Regions from separate parts of the Desulfosporosinus sp. Sb-LF genome, predicted to be linked through region 2. Evidence: riboswitches for the same ligand, from Rfam matches in the RefSeq annotation. Region 2 holds a riboswitch; the other holds the start of a gene.

What was found. A riboswitch is a leader RNA that binds a small molecule or an ion and turns the genes downstream of it on or off. The one in region 2 is predicted to bind thiamine pyrophosphate.
Region 1: another riboswitch for thiamine pyrophosphate. It lies ahead of E4K68_RS06170 (thiamine phosphate synthase); the one in region 2 lies ahead of E4K68_RS15535 (thiamine-phosphate synthase family protein).

The regions. Positions count from the first base shown of each region.
Region 1 is NZ_SPQR01000003.1:324,740-329,213, forward strand. Features, by position in the region: gene fdhD (formate dehydrogenase accessory sulfurtransferase FdhD) at 1-511, shown strand, start outside; gene E4K68_RS06165 (molybdenum cofactor guanylyltransferase) at 588-1,196, opposite strand; TPP riboswitch at 1,567-1,667, shown strand; partial or broken gene E4K68_RS06170 (thiamine phosphate synthase) at 1,815-2,158, shown strand; gene thiC (phosphomethylpyrimidine synthase ThiC) at 2,158-3,435, shown strand; gene fdhF (formate dehydrogenase subunit alpha) at 3,502-4,474, opposite strand, start outside.
Region 2 is NZ_SPQR01000010.1:89,720-94,193, reverse strand. Features, by position in the region: gene E4K68_RS15545 (glutathionylspermidine synthase family protein) at 1-1,134, shown strand, start outside; gene E4K68_RS15540 (DUF350 domain-containing protein) at 1,125-1,550, shown strand; TPP riboswitch at 1,742-1,855, shown strand; gene E4K68_RS15535 (thiamine-phosphate synthase family protein) at 1,931-3,514, shown strand; RNA gene ssrS (6S RNA) at 3,799-3,982, opposite strand; gene E4K68_RS15525 (NADH:flavin oxidoreductase) at 4,195-4,474, shown strand, end outside.

The sequences.
Region 1 (4,474 bases), on a different contig from region 2:
AAAAGAACTCATGAGCAAACGATTTGTTTCCGCCTGTTGTGGCAAAAGTAGAGCCTCCTTTTGCTTTGCAAATGATGTCCTGATGGTTAAACCGCTTACATCGAACCTACGCATACCACTCCAGGTAGCCTATGATTATGCTAAGTTTTTGCAGTCCTATCTTCCGCTCTTTCAAGAAACCGGCGGAATACACAGTGGCGGAGTGGGCTCTCAGGGCAATGTACTCCTAACAAGCTATGATATCGGCAGACATAATGTCTTTGATAAACTTAGTGGCAAGGCCTTTCAATCAAACTTAAATCTTGAAAACCATGTAATTTTCTTCAGTGGCCGAGTCTCTTCCGAAATACTACTCAAAGTTGCCAAAATGAAGGTGCCCATTCTCATTGCCCGTGGTGCACCTACGGACATGGCCCTCTCTCAAGCTACCGCTCTAAATATCACCGTTGTGGGGTTTGCCAGAGAGCAACGCCTTAATATTTATACCTGCCCTGAGCGAATTCTTCGCTGATAATTTCGCTTTTCACGGTTTGAAGTCGAATCTCGCTTAGGTACCTAAACGAGTCCAGTTAATAAGCACATTGAGTTTAATAGTCATTTGATGTAAGTGTCCTTTTTCGTTTAAGGATAGCAGTCCATTCTTCAGGTGTATTCACGTTACAGAAGACGTCGCTCAAATTTGAAAAGGCTTCTAGTTCCGTTTCTCCCACATATTTCACTGAACAAGCTTGATAAAAATCAATAATCTTGAGGCAACCTGCCTCGAGATTATTTTTGATTGCGGGAAGGCAACGTCGATGATAAAAGGCGTGTAGTGGGTGGAGGCCGAATTGAAGCCGTGGAACAACAACATCATACTCCGGAATCCATTTTGCCAAAAAGCGGATGGGATCTACTTCTAAAAATGGCATATCACAGGCCACGAAAAAAACCTTATCATAGGTCGCCGCTTTTAAACCCTGATAAAGACCTTCTAAAGGGCCTCGGCCAAGAATCTCATCTAAAATGACCGGTACTTCATAGCCTGCATACAGTTCAGGCTTATTGCTGCTAATCAAAACTTCTGCAAATACTCCTTGTAAGACAGTTAAACTCCGCTCCACTAAAGGCTTGCCCTCCAGTTCAAGGAAGGCCTTATCTTTATTCATTCGTGAGCTTTTCCCACCGGCTAATAAAATCCCGGTAGCGTTCAACATTGGAAGTTGCTCCTTGGGTTTCTGTAGTGACTTAGTAATTTTTGAAGACCTCCTCGTATTCAGCAGACGAGAAGCGTGTCCGAATCCGTTCTTAATAATAGTTACGGGACTCTGATCGCATCGGTCACTTTTCATTTTTCATATACCTTAATGTACCACATCAAACTTTTACTGTCACATTAGTAATCTTGAATAGCTCATGATACGATCGACCTGCTCTCTCCTCCTCAGGCATTTGCGTCTCTCGTATGGAAGACACCTCAGGCAGGAAAAGTGGGAATGATCTATTTAATTTACACTTCTATCGTTTAGTTATATAATGATATTAATACTTAACTGGACAAGTATTAATGCCCACTCAACTAAATACGTCGTTTGCTAGGGGTGCCCTTCGGGGCTGAGATGAGGAAACTCGATCCCTTTGAACCTGATCTGGGTAATACCAGCGGAGGAAAGCTAATCGTTTTACTTATATTTAGGAATATAAATGAGAACTGCTTACCGCAGTTCTCATTTTTTTTATAGTTTAAGCCCTCCCTGGTACCATGGCAGTAAGACGGGAACCACAGTAAACACGTACGTGATCAAGTGAAAGGAAGGCTGTTCCATGCAAATTGTTCCACCCATTCGCCTGCTCAAGCACAGGTTGCTGTAAAGGATGGCACAGATTACATCGGAGTAGGACCTTCATTTGCCACCCATACCAAAATCGATGTGTGTGATCCAGTAGGACTGGACTATTTAGACTACGTCGTCAAGAATTTGGAGATCCCGTTCGTCGCAATTGGCGGCATCAAGGAGCACAATCTGGCCGAAGTTGTTAAGGCGGGAGCTCGGACCATTGCCTTGTCACCGAGATTGTGGGCAATCTAGACATTCCGGGTAAGATAAAGAGTTTACAACGTATTATGGAGACACAGACCTATTCGCAATATGAAGCATATAGAAAGAGTGTGATTTGATGAGTACACAGATGGAACAAGCCAAAAACGGGGTCATCACAGCGGCAATGCAAACAGTCGCCGCGAAAGAAGGGCTGACGGCTGAGGAAATTAGACTTCGAGTAGCGGCGGGCAGTATTGTCATCCCAGCTAACCACAATCACACCTCTTTAAGTCCGGAGGGTGTTGGCTTGGGACTGAAGACAAAGATTAATGTCAATTTGGGTATCTCCCCAGATTGTGCCAACCTCGACAGTGAACTGGCCAAAGTACGCATGGCTCTGGACATGAAAGCTGAAGCGATTATGGATCTCAGCAACTACGGTAAAACCGTTGAATTTCGCCACCGGCTCATCGAAATGTCCCCAGCTATGATCGGTTCGGTTCCTATGTATGATGCCCTTGGTTACTTGGACAAAAAATTGGAAGACATTACACCCCAAGAGTTCTTAGCTGTGGTAGCACAGCACGCCCGAGACGGTGTAGATTTTGTAACAATCCACGCCGGCATCAACCAAGAAACCGCCCAGCACTTCCGACAGACCTCCCGCGTCACCAACATTGTCTCCCGGGGTGGTTCCCTACTGTATGCCTGGATGGAATTAACCGGGAAGGAAAACCCTTTTTATGAGTATTTTGATGATCTTCTAGATATATGCGCAGAATACGACGTTACCTTGAGCCTAGGGGATGCTTGCCGTCCTGGTAGTATCGGGGATGCTACAGACGGAGCTCAAATTTCCGAATTGATTGTCCTTGGAGAACTAACTCAGAAGGCTTGGAAACGCAATGTTCAAGTCATGATTGAAGGACCTGGCCACGTTCCCTTGAACGAAGTTGTAGCAAATGTCCAGATAGCGAAAAAGCTATGCCACGGTGCACCCTTTTATATCTTGGGACCGTTGGTCACGGATGTTGCGCCAGGTTACGATCACATCACCAGTGCTATAGGTGGAGCTTTAGCCGCCTCCGCAGGAGCGGATTTCCTCTGCTATGTGACACCAGCTGAGCACCTTCGTCTACCTACTTTGGACGACGTGCGTGAAGGGATCGTAGCGGCCAAGATTGCAGCTCATGCCGGAGATATCGCCAAAGGAGTACCCGGCGCTGCAGCATGGGATCGAGAGATGAGCGAGGCTAGGCAGGCTTTGGATTGGACAAAAATGTTTGACCTAGCCTTGGACCGGGAAAAACCGGAGCGTTATCGTAAAGAGTCCGCCCCCGAGCACCAAGACAGCTGCACCATGTGCGGAGAAATGTGTTCGATGCGCCTCATGAACCGCATTATGGACAAATAAGTTTATTGAACTGCGATAATACAAAAAAAATGGACCTTCATTAAAGAGAAGGCCCATTTTTTTGTATTAACTAATTTTTGAAATCTTTACCCCACAGACTTTGTACTCATAAGTCTTAGTGACTTTGTCATACGCCCCATTAGTCAAGACGTTGGTGGGGGATTTCATATAGTGCAGAGTCATGAAGACCATTCCAAGGGGTACTCGTTCCGTCAGCTTTATTTTTGTTTCCAGTTCTCCCCGACGGGATGCCACCTTGACGACTTCACCGTCTTCTAGTCCGAGCCGTTTGGCATCAGAAGGATTAATCTCTGCTAACTCTTCAGGTGAGTAATCCTCTAACCCCTTCGAATTTTGCGTGAAAACATTATAATGGGAAAGTTTACGCCCCGTATTGAGTAAGAACGGATACTCCTCATCAGGTTGTTCCCCAGGTAACTGATGGTCTACTGACACAAACAGTCCTTTACCCCTGTTGAATTTTCCTTCATGTAAGAACTTGGTTCCTGGATGTTCAGCATGCGGCACCGGCCATTGCAATCCTTGCGTACCCAAACGAGCATGGGTAATCCCTGCAAATTGGGGAGTCAGCTTCGCCACTTCCTGCATAACTTCTTCCGAAGACTGATATGGGAAGGAGTAACCCATACGGTTAGCCAATTCACAAATGATGTCCCCATCAGCCTTTGCGTTTCCAATAGGCTCGATCGCTTTATTAACCATTTGCACTCGACGTTCCGTGTTCGAGAATGTACCCGTTTTTTCTGCAAAACTAGCCCCTGGCAACACTACATCCGCCAGTTTAGCGGTCTCAGACATAAAGATTTCTTGAACTACGAGGAAGTCGAGGGCCTGCAGACCTTTACGCACATGGTTGGCATCAGCATCTGTCATCACTGGATCTTCTCCCAAAACGTACAGTGCCCGTAGATTTTTGCTGACTGCTGCGTCAAACATATCAGGAATCATAAACCCGGGATTAGGATCTAAAGGAACTCCCCAAGCGGCTTCAAATTTCGCCTTTACTTCTGGGTTTGAG
Region 2 (4,474 bases):
GAGATTGCTTTTGCAACCGAGGCCTTAGGCGGTATTTATGCAAAAACTGTACTTGCCGTACAGAGCGCAGATGATGCATTATTACGAGAGTTAGGAATTCCTGAGGAAGCATTGCTTGCCGTTCGAGTGCTCGTTAAGCCCGAAATGGTGACGGTGATCGGTCGCTTTGATTTTGTGCAGACGGCCGAAGGGATTAAAATGATTGAATTTAACGCAGATACGCCGACCAGTGTCGTAGAAGCTTTCTTTGTTAACGCCAAAGCTTGCAGGTTTTTCGGGGTAGAAAACCCGAACGAAGGAGTTAATGGGCAAATACAAGAAGCTTTCGGTAGTATAATTGAAACGTATCAAAAACAGGGTTATGCTACTAACTCCATAGTTTTTAGCGCCTTGGGCTGGCATGATGAGGACCGGGACACCGTGAAGTATTTATTGAATCATTCCGGCCTGTCGGCACAGTTTGTAGCGCTCGAGGACTTGAGGATTTCTGAAGACCGGTTGTGTGCTCTGGCCGAGGAGCAACTCGTACCCATTGATGTGTGGTATCGTCTTCATGCCTTAGAGAAACTCGCTGAAGACAATGATGAGAGAGATCGATACCCGACGGGGGCACACGTCCTTGATTTGGTAGCTAGAGGTAAACTAGCAATTATCAATCCACCCTCAGCATTTGTAGCGCAAACCAAGGCACTTCAAAGCTTGATCTGGAATTTACATGAAACTGGTGAGTTTTATACGACTGAAGAACATCAGTGGATTGAGACTTATATGCTTCCTACCTATATGGAAAACCGGTTTCTAAACAAGGAACCATATGTGACCAAGCCCATCTTTGGCCGAGAGGGTGGGGCTGTTAGTCTATTTGAAGCGGACGGCCAACTTGTTGAAAAGGATAAGGATGACTTCTATTGGGATCAACCGATGATTTATCAGAAAAGGGTTGATATGGAAGTGGTTGAAAGTAATACTTTGAGTGGGCCTTATCAAGGAAGGCTGCTATGGGGTTCTTTTTTGGTCGGAGGCAAAGCTTCAGCTGTAAGTGCCCGTATCGGGGAGCGAATCACCGGCAATCTCTCGTGTTTCTTGCCTATATGTCTAAAAACTATTAAGGAGGAAGATGGTAAATGTATCTGATTAACTTTCTTAAGTATTTAGGGGTCACGATTCCTTTGATGTTATTAGCTGTGATGCTCTTTACATACACAACACCCTACAAAGAATTTCAGATTATGGCTTTCGGGGATGATCTGGAAAATCCGCAGAAGGTCGCTGCTGCCAAAGCCGTGGCATTTGATTTAGGAGGTAAGATTCTGGGCCTTGCTATTCTCCTTGCATCAGCCATTTATCACTCGGTAGACCTCCTAGATATGACTGTTTGGACACTGACCGGAACCGTCTTCTTAATTATCGTATACTGGCTCTTTGAATTATTAACCCCTACTATTAAGGTACGTCGTGAAATACCTAATGGTAATGTGGCGGTCGGTATTTTCTCTTTCTGTTTAAGTATAGCAACGGGAATACTAATGGCTTCGTTAATTAGTTATTAATTTCTTAACCTAAGGATAGACTCAAGGCTAGAAGCCGTAACTCATGTTTCCAAGCTGAGCCCTTATAGAATCTTTCACATTATGTATTGCCTCTCGAAACGTTTCCAGTAAAATTTATTCCAATTTTTGCATTGAATCCTCATAGATATAGAAGTATATTAAGTGTATAGATTAACCGCCACAAATTAATTATGTTTTTTCAGGGGAGCTGGATGAGGCCGGCTGAGATAAAGACCCAATAAAGTCTTTGACCCTATAACCTGACCCGGATAATGCTGGCGTAGGGATGGAAAAATCAGTAATGTGAATCATTACAAATGTTTTTACCGCAACCTATTTTAGGATTGCGGTTTTATTTTTTTAAAGAGGAGGCAAAACAAATGATCGGAAAAGTAAATGATGATTTCTTTGAAAAAAATATCTTATCCTTTACTGGAGAACAAAAACCCGAGGTCATCATTGGGCCAAGTATGGGTGTCGATGCGGCGATTCTCAAAATTGGCGATCGTTATATGGCTATAGCCGAAGATCCCATCTTCCCTAGTATGACCATGTCAGCTGATGATTTCGCATACGTCACTGTGCATATTGGAGCAAGTGATGTTGCGGTAATGGGAATTAAACCCCAATTTATGACTTATTCCCTACTTCTACCTCCCGGTACAGAAGACAATTATACAGGAGAACTGATTAAGAGTATCAGTAAATATGCCAGCGAATTAGGAATTTCCATCGTTGGTGGACATACAGGATATTACGGGGCAGTAGTCGTACCTACTATCGGAGGAATTACGGTTTGGGGGCTCGCTGATGAGTATATCTCGCCTAAGGGGGCTCAAGTAGGTGATGACGTTCTAATCACCAAAGGTGCTGCGATCGAGGCAGGAGCTTTACTTGGTTATGAACATAAAAATTTTCTGTCCACCGTCTTAGCCCCTTCTCTAGTCAACAAAGCTGCGGAAAGAATGAAAGATGTATCTGTTGTAAAGGATGCCCACATAGCGTCGACTGTTGGTGGGGTTCACGCCATGCATGACGCTACAGAAGGTGGCGTTATGAGAGGTTTATGGGAGGTAGCCCAGGCTTCAGGTAAAGGAATGCTAATTGATAAGAATAAGATATTTGTTCCTGAAGACATCGCTGCTCTGTGTAATTATTTTAAGCTTGATCCATTAGAAATCATCAGTGAAGGAACATTGGTCTTAACCTGTTCTACTAAAAAAACTGCCGAATTGATGGCCGCTTTTGCCGAACAAGGGATAGACTCTGCTATAGTGGGTAAAGTCACGTCCCCAGACAAAGGTTGTTACTATATGGATAACGGTGAAAAATATGAACTCATTCCGCCTCCGATTGATAAATTCTGGGATGTGTTTTTTAGCCCACTGCTCTCACCAGAGAGCCCTTCAATTCAAGAAACAAATGGAACTTCAATAAAGCTATGTACAGAGCTCCAAGCATGTGTAAGCATACTCTGTCAAGAGAACATCTATAGAATGCTACCGGAAATTGGGGCAAACATTGCCTATGCATCTCCAATGAGCAAATCACTTGATGAAATAGCCGGTATTCCAGGCAGAATTCTCCGTTATAAAAACACCACCGTTACACTGGGTCTACCTGAACTCGGAGGTTCCGTGAACATGGGTGAAACATTGTTAAGTCTTCGCAAATATTCCCCTCAGACACGTTGCCTTATTAATCTGAGAAACACCCCTGCTATTCTTCAGGCTTCTAGTAAGGCGGGTTTAACGGTATCCAAAATGCCTACTGCCTTAGACTACAGGCAAAATGAAGGTGATTTTATTCGGGATCTGGAAGGAATGTTTATGGAAACTGATATACTCCCGGATGTTATCTCCATTCCTGATAGAATAAACTTGGAGATTCTAATTCTGATCCTAGCCGAAACCCTTGATGAATTGACTGAAAAGATATTAAAGATAAACTCATTATTAAACTAAGGGCGAGAACTTTTGAAGATACCTATAAAAACTTTCTGCTCCTGCTCTCTGTTCCCTTATGTCCTCCACTCTTTATACAGGTTACATGGCCCACATTACTTAGGAGGAACTGATATCAGTTACATCGTTGGCCTCTTAGCCGGTGTTCTGGGGGTTCAATTAATCAAAAGTCACCAAGAAAATCGACTCAATCTCGCCTACCACAGGCATAGGCAAACAAAAAAGGAAAACATAGGAGCAGGTACATTCTTTCTCACGAAAATGTACCTGCTCCTATGTTTTCTTGACCCCACAATGCCGTTGGACTATTTGGTTTCTGACCCTGCTCTCGCAGGTGGGCGTCTTCACTTTACAGTTCAGTCTTCCCTTTCCTAAAAAGGGCTTGACCTACTAGGAAAGATTATTAAACTCCCGGTCATCTATATAGGATCAAAACCAAATAAAAATCTTCGTACATCGCAGGAAGGATATATAATGTTATTTCCTTGCGGCGTATTGCTATTGTAGCAAGATAAATTTTTTAATGCATTAGTTGATTATTGGTTATAATGACAGCTATATCCTGTCTCTCTATACTCCCCAATTAGTCTTTCTGTAGTATTAAATCAGATTCGATTTACTTGCCAAAACAATTCCCCAGCTATAACATATGGTTATATACAACTAGGGAGGTTGAATTTATGTCCCATTTACTTAAACCATTACAAGCAGGCCCGTTAACTCTAATTAACCGTTTAGTAATGCCACCCATGGCTACCGCGAAAGCAGATCCCAATGGGAAAGTAAACCAGTCAATTCTAGACTACTATGCAGAAAAATCCGAAGGCGGCTACCTTTCGCTTATAATCATTGAACACAGTTTTATCAAGTTAGATGGGAAAGCAAGTGACCTACAGCTTTCCGTTTCAGACGACAGCATGGTTGAAGGCCTAAAGAAATTAGCGGAGGTCATTCACCGTA